Linked DNA regions of Breoghania sp. L-A4. The protein of the gene in region 2 interacts with the protein of the main gene of each other region in a pairwise test. Links are inferred from orthologs where the notes say so. Each region holds a gene or a part of one and is shown on either strand. Other genes may lie near its edges.

Region 1 (3,410 bases), 1.2 Mb from region 2 along the record:
AGGTGCCGCCGCCCGAAGGCCATGTGCCCGAACTCGCGTAGTCCGCGATGTCTCCGGGCCGGCGTCCTCCCCGCCGGCCCGCACGCCCGTTCGTGCGGGCGGAGACCCCGTTCAACCTGATGAGCCCTGCCATGACCACCGCCCCGATCACCTATCATCCCGCGCCGTCCGCGCCCGCCTTCACCATGCCCAAGGGGGCGTGCGACACCCATTGCCACGTCTTCGGGCCGGCCGCCGTGTTTCCCTATGATCCGGCCAGCAAGCTGCATCCGGGCGACGCGCCGAAGGACAAGCTCTTCGCGCTGCACGACTCGCTTGGCATCGAGCGCTGCGTGATCGTGCATTCCGGCGTGCACGGGTTCGACACCCGCGCCACCGCCGACGCGCTGGCCGCAAGGCAGGGCACGTACCTCGGCGTCGCCCTGATGCCGCATGACGTGTCGGACGACGACATCGCGCGGCATCACGACATGGGCTTTCGCGGCATCCGCTTCAATTACATGGCGCACCTGACGCCCGGGGCGACGATGGAGCAGCTGTTGCGACTGTCCGAGCGGCTGGCGCGCTTCGACTGGCATCTGGCGATCCACATGGACAATGCGCTGATCGAGAGCATGGCGCCGGGGCTGGCGAAGGCGTCGACGCCGGTGATCATTGATCACATGGGCCGCATCGACGCCAGCCAGGGGCTCGATCAGGCGCCGTTTGGCGCGCTGCAGCGGCTGATGGAGAACGAACACATGTGGGTCAAGGTCTCGGGCTGCGAGCGCGCCTCAAGGCAGGATGCGCCTTATGCCGACGCGGTGCCCTTCGCCCGCACGCTGGTTGAAAAATTTCCCGACCGGGTGCTGTGGGGCACCGACTGGCCGCACCCGAATTTCCGGGCCGACCCGCCGGACGACGGCGTGCTCGTCGACCTGATCCCGCAGATGGCGCAGACGGCTGAGCTGCAGCGCAAGCTGCTGGTCGACAATCCGATGCGTTTGTATCGCTTCGAGAAGTGAGGAGCTGATCATGGCCGGACGGCTTGAAGGCAAGATCGCGATTGTCACGGGTGCCGGCTGCGTCGGTCCCGGGTGGGGCAACGGTCGCGCCGCCTGCGTGCGCTTCGCGCAAGAAGGCGCGAAGATCTTTGCCGTCGATCTCAATCCCGAGGCGCTCAAGGAGACCCTTGAGCGCACGCAAGCCGCGGGCGGTGAGATCGTCGGGCACATCTGCGACATCACCGATTCTGCCGCTGTCGCCGCCATGGCCGAGGCCTGTGTGGCCCGGTTCGGACGTATCGACGTGCTGGTCAACAATGTGGGCGGCTCGGCCAAGGGCGGGCCGGTGGAGATGTCCGAGGAGGTCTGGGACAGGCAGATCGATTTCAACCTCAAGAGCATCTATCTCACCTGCAAGGCGGTTCTGCCGGTGATGGAGCGCCAGGGTTCCGGCGCCATCGTCAACACGTCCTCGACCTCCGGCATGCGCTGGACGGGGGCGGCCCAGACGGCTTACGCGGCGACCAAGGCGGCGGTGATCCAGTTCTCCAAGGTGGTGGCGGTGGAATACGCCGCGCGCGGCATCCGCGTGAACACCGTGGTGCCGGGGCAGCTGCACACGCCGATGGTGGAGGCGCGGCTTGCGGGCCAGCGCGCCGGTGGCGACGTCGAGGCGCTGCTGAAGACCCGCGTCGCGCGCATTCCGCTCGGCTTCATGGGCGACGGGCGCGACACCGCCAACGCGGCGCTGTTTTTGGCGTCTGACGAGGCGCGCTTCATCACCGGCACCGAGATCGTCGTCGACGGCGGCATGACCGCGCGCTGCGACTGACCACGCGCGCCCGGTTCAGGCGCCGAAAACACCGTCCTCGGTAAGGATCACGTCCATCGCTATGTCATAGGGCTGCGGATAGATGGTCGGGATGCGCTGGGCCGTGTAGCCGACGCCGATGACGCGCGGCTTGCGCGGCATCGCCGCCAGGGTGCGGTCGAAGAACCCGCCGCCGTATCCCAGCCGAAAGCCGCGCGGATCAAAACCGACCAGCGGCGCGATGACGACGTCCGGCATCACCTGCTCGGCGTCTGCTGTGGGGATGGGAATGTTCCACACGCCCCGGTCGAGCGGATCTCCGGGGGTCCAGCGCCTGAAGATCAGCGGTGCCGCCGGCTCGATGACCACCGGCAGGGCGCAGCGCCCGCCGCGCGCGGCAATCCCGGCGGCCCAGTCGCGCAGGTCCGGCTCGCCGCGAAACGGCCAGTAGAGGCTGACCGTCAGACCGTCGGGGGTGCCGAGGAGGTGGTCGAGCGCTTCACCAATGCGCTCGGAATGGCCGCGCCGCTCGTCCGCCGGGATGGCCAGCCGGGCCGCGATCTGTCGTGCGCGTTCCGCCTTGCGCCAGCGCTTGAGATCCGCGTCGCCGCCCGCCGCCGCGTACTCCGGCTCCAGTTCATGCATGAAGCAGGGCGGCGAGGCGAAGAATTGGGGGTGTCGTCATTGTCGGACATGGAGAGGCTCGCGGCTGTCGGGCGTATCCCGCCCCTATAGCATATGCCGCCGCCGCTGACGATTTGGCCGCGCGCCAGCCCCCTGGTGTCCCGGCCGGGACACCAGGGGGCGTCGGATTCAGATCATCCCGGTCAGGACATCGGCGGGCCCTGGGGCTTGTTCTTGCGGTCCCACTCCTGTTCCTCGAGCTTCTTGACGTCGCCCGGCGGCGTCGCGCTGTTTGCCGGATCGAGCGGCTCGAGCGCGATCAGCACCGGATTGGGCGCGTGGCTGAGCGTGGCGCCGGAAATCGCATCCACGCCGACGCCGATCACGCCGCCGATTAGGATGTTGCCCGCAACGCCGGCCGCCCCGCCCGCCGACATGCCGGTGGAGACAAAGACGCTTTCGGGCTTGTAGCCAGGCTTGGAGGCGGTGACCGTGAACTCGGCCTTGCGCTTCGCCTGCAGATTGCACGGCATTCCCGTGCACGACAGGCCGATCGTCGTCTCGACCTTGGCGTCGGCCGGATCCACCACGACGCGGACCTCCTCGGTCGTGCCGCGCGTCACCGTCGCACAGCCGGACACAGCCAGGCCGAGCGCCACCAGCACATGGATATTTCGCATAAAACAATCCCCCAGCGGCGGCCTCACGACGTCAACGAGAGGCCCCGGTCCCCAAAATTCTCTTTCACTGAAAAAGCCACGCCGCCGATCAGCAACGCCGGGGTTCTATAGGGTGAATTGTTTGATTTAGCAAATGTCGCGGAAGTGGTTAGTTCGCCGCAATTGAAGTTGGGCTTGCCGGAATCCGAGAGCGCCAGTGGGGCCTGTGTCTATTGGGAAAGCCGGCGCTGGATTGCACCATATCTTCTGTCCTAGTCTCTATGGCACAGGGGTAAACAGCAGATGCGGTTGATAATTGCGCTTTTTGGTTTT
Region 2 (4,216 bases):
GCCGCGATCTCACCCCATCCCCACGCCCCTCTCGCGCTGATACCGGATCAAGTCCAGCGACGGCGGGTCGACACTGAGTTGGCTGAGCATTCCGTGCGCCTGGCCGCGGTGATGGGTTTGGTGGTTGAACAGATGCGCCAGCGCGGGCGCCAGCGGCTGGGTCACGGGCTCGGGGCTGGTGACCGGCGTGTAGGTGAAGGTGTGGCGCAGATCCGCCTCCGAGAGGCCGTTGGTGTAGGCGATGATCCGCGCGTCCTCGGCCTCGCGGGCGGCGCGCAGGGCCGTCAATGTGTCGTGCAGGACGGTGTCGAGCTGCGCCGGAAGAGGGCCGTCTCCGGTGAAGCGGTGCATCCATATGTGGTCGCCGACCAAGATATGGTTCAGCGTGCCATGCAGCGAGCCGAAGAAGGCGCCGCGATCCTCAAAATACTGTGCTTCGGACAATGTCTCCACGGCTGCATAAAGCCGGGTGTTGGCCCAGGCGTTGTAGCCAGCCATCATCGTGACAAAAGCTTTCATGTTTTCTCCCGCGAAAAGCTCAAGTAGGGTCGCTCAAAATCATACGTCAGCACGCCTGACATGCGCGCGGAAATTCACAAAAGGACGCCAGATGCCCGTTGTACTTTACGACTTGTGCGGGGCCGACGAGGCCCGGCGGTTCAGCCCTTATTGCTGGCGCGTGAAAATGGCCCTGGCGCACAAGCATCTCGGCGTCGAGGAGCGGGCGACCCCGTTCACGAAGATCCGCGAGATGGTCGGCGGCGTGTCCTCGACCGTGCCGGTGATCTCGGACGAGGACCGCACGATCAGCGACAGCTGGGATATCGCGGTCTATCTGGAGGAAACCTATCCCGACCGGCCGTCGCTGTTCGGCGGCGAGGGTGGCCGGGCGGCCGCGAAATTCGTCGAGAGCTGGGTCAACACCACGGTGCACTTCGCGCTCGGCAATCTGGTGATGAAGGACATTCACGATATTCTGGGGCCGGACGACCAGGCGTATTTCCGCGAGAGCCGCGAAAAACGCTTCGGCACCACACTGGAATCCCTGCACGAGGGCCGCGAGGCGCGGCTGGACACCTTCCGCAAGGCGCTGCAGCCGGTGCGCCAGATGTTGAAGAACCAGCCGTGGTTCGGTGGCGACGCGCCGCTGTTCGCCGACTACATCCTCTTTGGCACGCTGCAGTGGCCGCGCGTGGTGAGTTCCTTCCGGTTGCTCGAAGACGACGATCCGGTGACGGAATGGTTCGGCCGTTGCCTTGAGCTGCACAATCATCTGGGGCACAAGACGCCGGCGGCGGCTTGAACAAGGCGATCCCGGGCTGCGGTTGGCTGTTCTGAGCATTTCGCTTATCAATGCATTCGATCCAATTCAGAGTGGTGCCCATCAAGAGATGGGTATCTGGATCTGAATTTCATTTTCGTATTGTAGTAAAGGTTAAATAAATGGCGTCGAAAATTCGTAGTGTGAAGATTGTTGTTCTGGCGACGTTTCTTCTGGCTGGCTGCAAATCGGAGCCATACGACATCAAGAGCTCGGACTACGTCGCCTTGAACGAGGCGCAGATGTCCGTTTATCAAGAGGCGGTAAAAACAAAGCTCAAGGCTCCCGATAGCGCGGTATTTGCGGTGCCGAGAGCTGTCGTCCACCCGAAAAATGGATATCTGATTTCGTGTGGTCACGTCACGGCGAGCAATATCGCTGGAGATAAGAGCGGCGAATTGCTCTACTACGTGTCTTTCGCAAAGGACCCCGATCCCTGGGGCCCGAACCCGCAGGTCAAGACGGTCGACAATCACGTTGTCGCCGGCATCGACTGTCCGCGCCTTGGATTGATCTCGCCAAAGTCCTGATCCGGGCGCGCGGGATTGTCGTCCTGCCCCTTGCGAGAAATTGGCCGTGCGCGTATACCGGCCCGGAATTTCATCGGCGCTCGATATCGGGCGCCGATTTTCATCACAACCGCCCCATTCGCAGAACGCCCACTGCGCAGAACGAAAGACCAGAACCATGGCCATCGAACGCACCTTCTCGATGATCAAGCCGGACGCCACCAAGCGCAACATCACCGGCAAGATCATCGACCGTCTGGAATCCGCAGGCCTCTCCGTCGTCGCGCAGAAGCGCGTGTGGATGTCGCTGCGCGAGGCCGAAGGCTTCTACGCCGAGCACAAGGCGCGCCCGTTCTTCGGCGAGCTGACCGAATTCATGTCCTCGGGCCCGACCATCGTTCAGGTTCTCGAAGGCGAGAACGCCGTTGCCAAGAACCGCGAGATCATGGGCGCCACCAACCCGGCCGACGCCGATGAGGGCACCATCCGCAAGGATTTCGCCCTGTCGATCGGCGAGAACTCGGTGCACGGCTCCGACGCCGTTGAAACCGCGGCCCGCGAGATCGGCTACTGGTTCTCCGAGACCGAGATCGTCGGCTGACCCCAGCCGCTTTCGATGGATGTGAAAAAGCCGGCCGTCGCGCCGGCTTTCTCATGCGCTGATTTCGGCCGAAGCTCGACCCGCGGCGGCATGGCGGTCGGCGTTCGCGCGCATCAACCGTTTCACCGCCTCGCGATCGACCTGGCAACGATGGCCGTTCGCGTCGAAAGGTGCCTTGAAGGTGAAGGCATGGACGCTCGGCCCGTGGTCATGCAGGTGCTCGTGGCGGATGACCGCTTCGGCCCACTCCGGCGTGTGATCGCCCGCCACCCACCACAGCACCAGCGGCGGCCAGGCCGGTTTGTCGAACCAGTCGCGGCCATGGCGCATCGCCTCGGCGTGAATGCCGGCATAGGCGAAGGCCATCGGTGAGGCGAGGTCGCGCCACAGCGACAGGGTGGACGGCGCCCAGCCGTCGCCGCGCTCGACATGAAAGCGCGGATAGACCTGCTCGCCCCAGACGTCCGGACCCGGCTCATCGGCGTAGCCGGACCGCGCCATGAATCCGTCCGCGGCCTCAGCGGCGGCCAGGTTCGCGTCGTTGCGCGCGTGGAAACCGTCATTTGCCGGATCGTCGGCGGGCAGGCGGAACTGGCCGAAGGTGTAGAGGGCAATGCGTGGCTGCATGAGGATCCATAAGCTGCGTGAGGATCGCGTCGTGGCGGATGGCGCGCCATTCGACCGTATTCCGGCGCGAATCGCAAGACGTGCGCGAGAATCGTTGCCTCCCCGGCGAGAACTCGGTGCACGGCTCCGACGCCGTTGAAACCGCGGCCCGCGAGATCGGCTACTGGTTCTCCGAGACCGAGATCGTCGGCTGACCCCAGCCGCTCTCGATGGATGTGAGAAAGCCGGCCGTCGCGCCGGCTTTTTTGTGCCCGGCCGCGCGCGGAAACATGGACGCATTGTCATTTGATTTCGGAGCAAGGGACTGGCACCAAGGAGACAGGGGATGACGGACAGCCCGTCTGGAGGGACCCATGTTTCGGAAAATCTGCGCGACCGCATCGATTGTCCTTTTGAGCGGCGGCGCCTGGGCGCATGACGACGACGCCTCACTCGGTGGCGAGCATCCCGTTCATCCGCCAAGCGCGCTCGAGTTGCTGGGCCAGGCGCTGGTCCCCGATGCCGAGGCCGCGGCGACAATCACGGTGCGCGGCAACACGCGGGTGATTTCCGCGAATGGGCTGCCCGATCACAAGACAGGCCGCTTTCCCAACCGCAACAATCCCAACAGCATCCGGCGGCAGAACTATCAGTTCACGGTGCCGGCCAGGCCGCGCAAGAGCGGGCGCACGACGCAGCTCGTGCGGCAGCCCTTCGGCGTGGCGCTGAACGGCGTGCTGTTCGATCCCGGCACGGCGGAATTCTGGAACAACGATCCAAGATCGGGCTGGAATTACGAGGCGATCGGCGGGCCGCTCAATCTGGGGCTGGACCGCAACAACGCCCATGTGCAGCCCAACGGCGCCTATCACTACCACGGCATCCCGGTCGGCCTGCTGGCGCATTATTCCTCCGCCTCCGCGCCCGTTCTGGTCGGCTATGCGGCGGACGGATTTCCGATCTACGGCCCCTACGGCTACGCCAATCCGGACAGGCCCAGCGGCAAGCTGGTCAAGCTGCGCTCCAGTTACCGGTTGAAGGGGGCACCCGCCGCGGCGGGCCGGGGGGACGACCCGACGGCTCGTTTACGCAGGATTTTGCCTATGCCAAGGGCAGCGGCGATCTCGATGACTGCAACGGCCGTACCGGCGTCACGCCGGAATATCCCCAGGGTACCTA

The links. Proteins that work in one complex are often made in the same cells at the same time.
Region 1: the proteins of ndk (region 2) and D1F64_RS06555 interact in binary tests that used the Escherichia coli proteins (3 or more experiments, as listed by UniProt). The link is inferred for Breoghania sp. L-A4 from one-to-one orthologs.

Annotation. Positions count from the first base shown.
Region 1 is NZ_CP031841.1:1,403,389-1,406,798, forward strand. What follows is about bases 636-3,410. They hold D1F64_RS06555 (5-formyltetrahydrofolate cyclo-ligase), read right to left. Parts: upstream 2,440-3,410; coding sequence 1,831-2,439; downstream 636-1,830. Other genes in these bases: D1F64_RS06545 (amidohydrolase family protein), read left to right, coding at 636-1,004; D1F64_RS06550 (SDR family NAD(P)-dependent oxidoreductase), read left to right, coding at 1,015-1,815; D1F64_RS06560 (translation initiation factor 2), read right to left, coding at 2,622-3,098; D1F64_RS23160 (hypothetical protein), read left to right, coding at 3,381-3,410. In the rest of the region: D1F64_RS06540 (carboxymuconolactone decarboxylase family protein), read left to right, coding at 1-41; more of D1F64_RS06545, read left to right, coding at 132-635. UniProt on the Escherichia coli protein: Involved in the removal of 5-formyltetrahydrofolate.
Region 2 is NZ_CP031841.1:2,566,049-2,570,264, forward strand. Bases 775-3,719 are described here. They hold ndk (nucleoside-diphosphate kinase), read left to right. Parts: upstream 775-2,008; coding sequence 2,009-2,431; downstream 2,432-3,719. Other genes in these bases: D1F64_RS11770 (glutathione S-transferase family protein), read left to right, coding at 775-1,303; D1F64_RS11775 (hypothetical protein), read left to right, coding at 1,444-1,851; D1F64_RS11785 (DUF3291 domain-containing protein), read right to left, coding at 2,483-3,058; D1F64_RS11795 (YHYH protein), read left to right, coding at 3,412-3,719. Also shown: D1F64_RS11765 (DinB family protein), read right to left, coding at 10-519; more of D1F64_RS11770, read left to right, coding at 611-774; more of D1F64_RS11795, read left to right, coding at 3,720-4,216. UniProt on the Escherichia coli protein: Major role in the synthesis of nucleoside triphosphates other than ATP. The ATP gamma phosphate is transferred to the NDP beta phosphate via a ping-pong mechanism, using a phosphorylated active-site intermediate.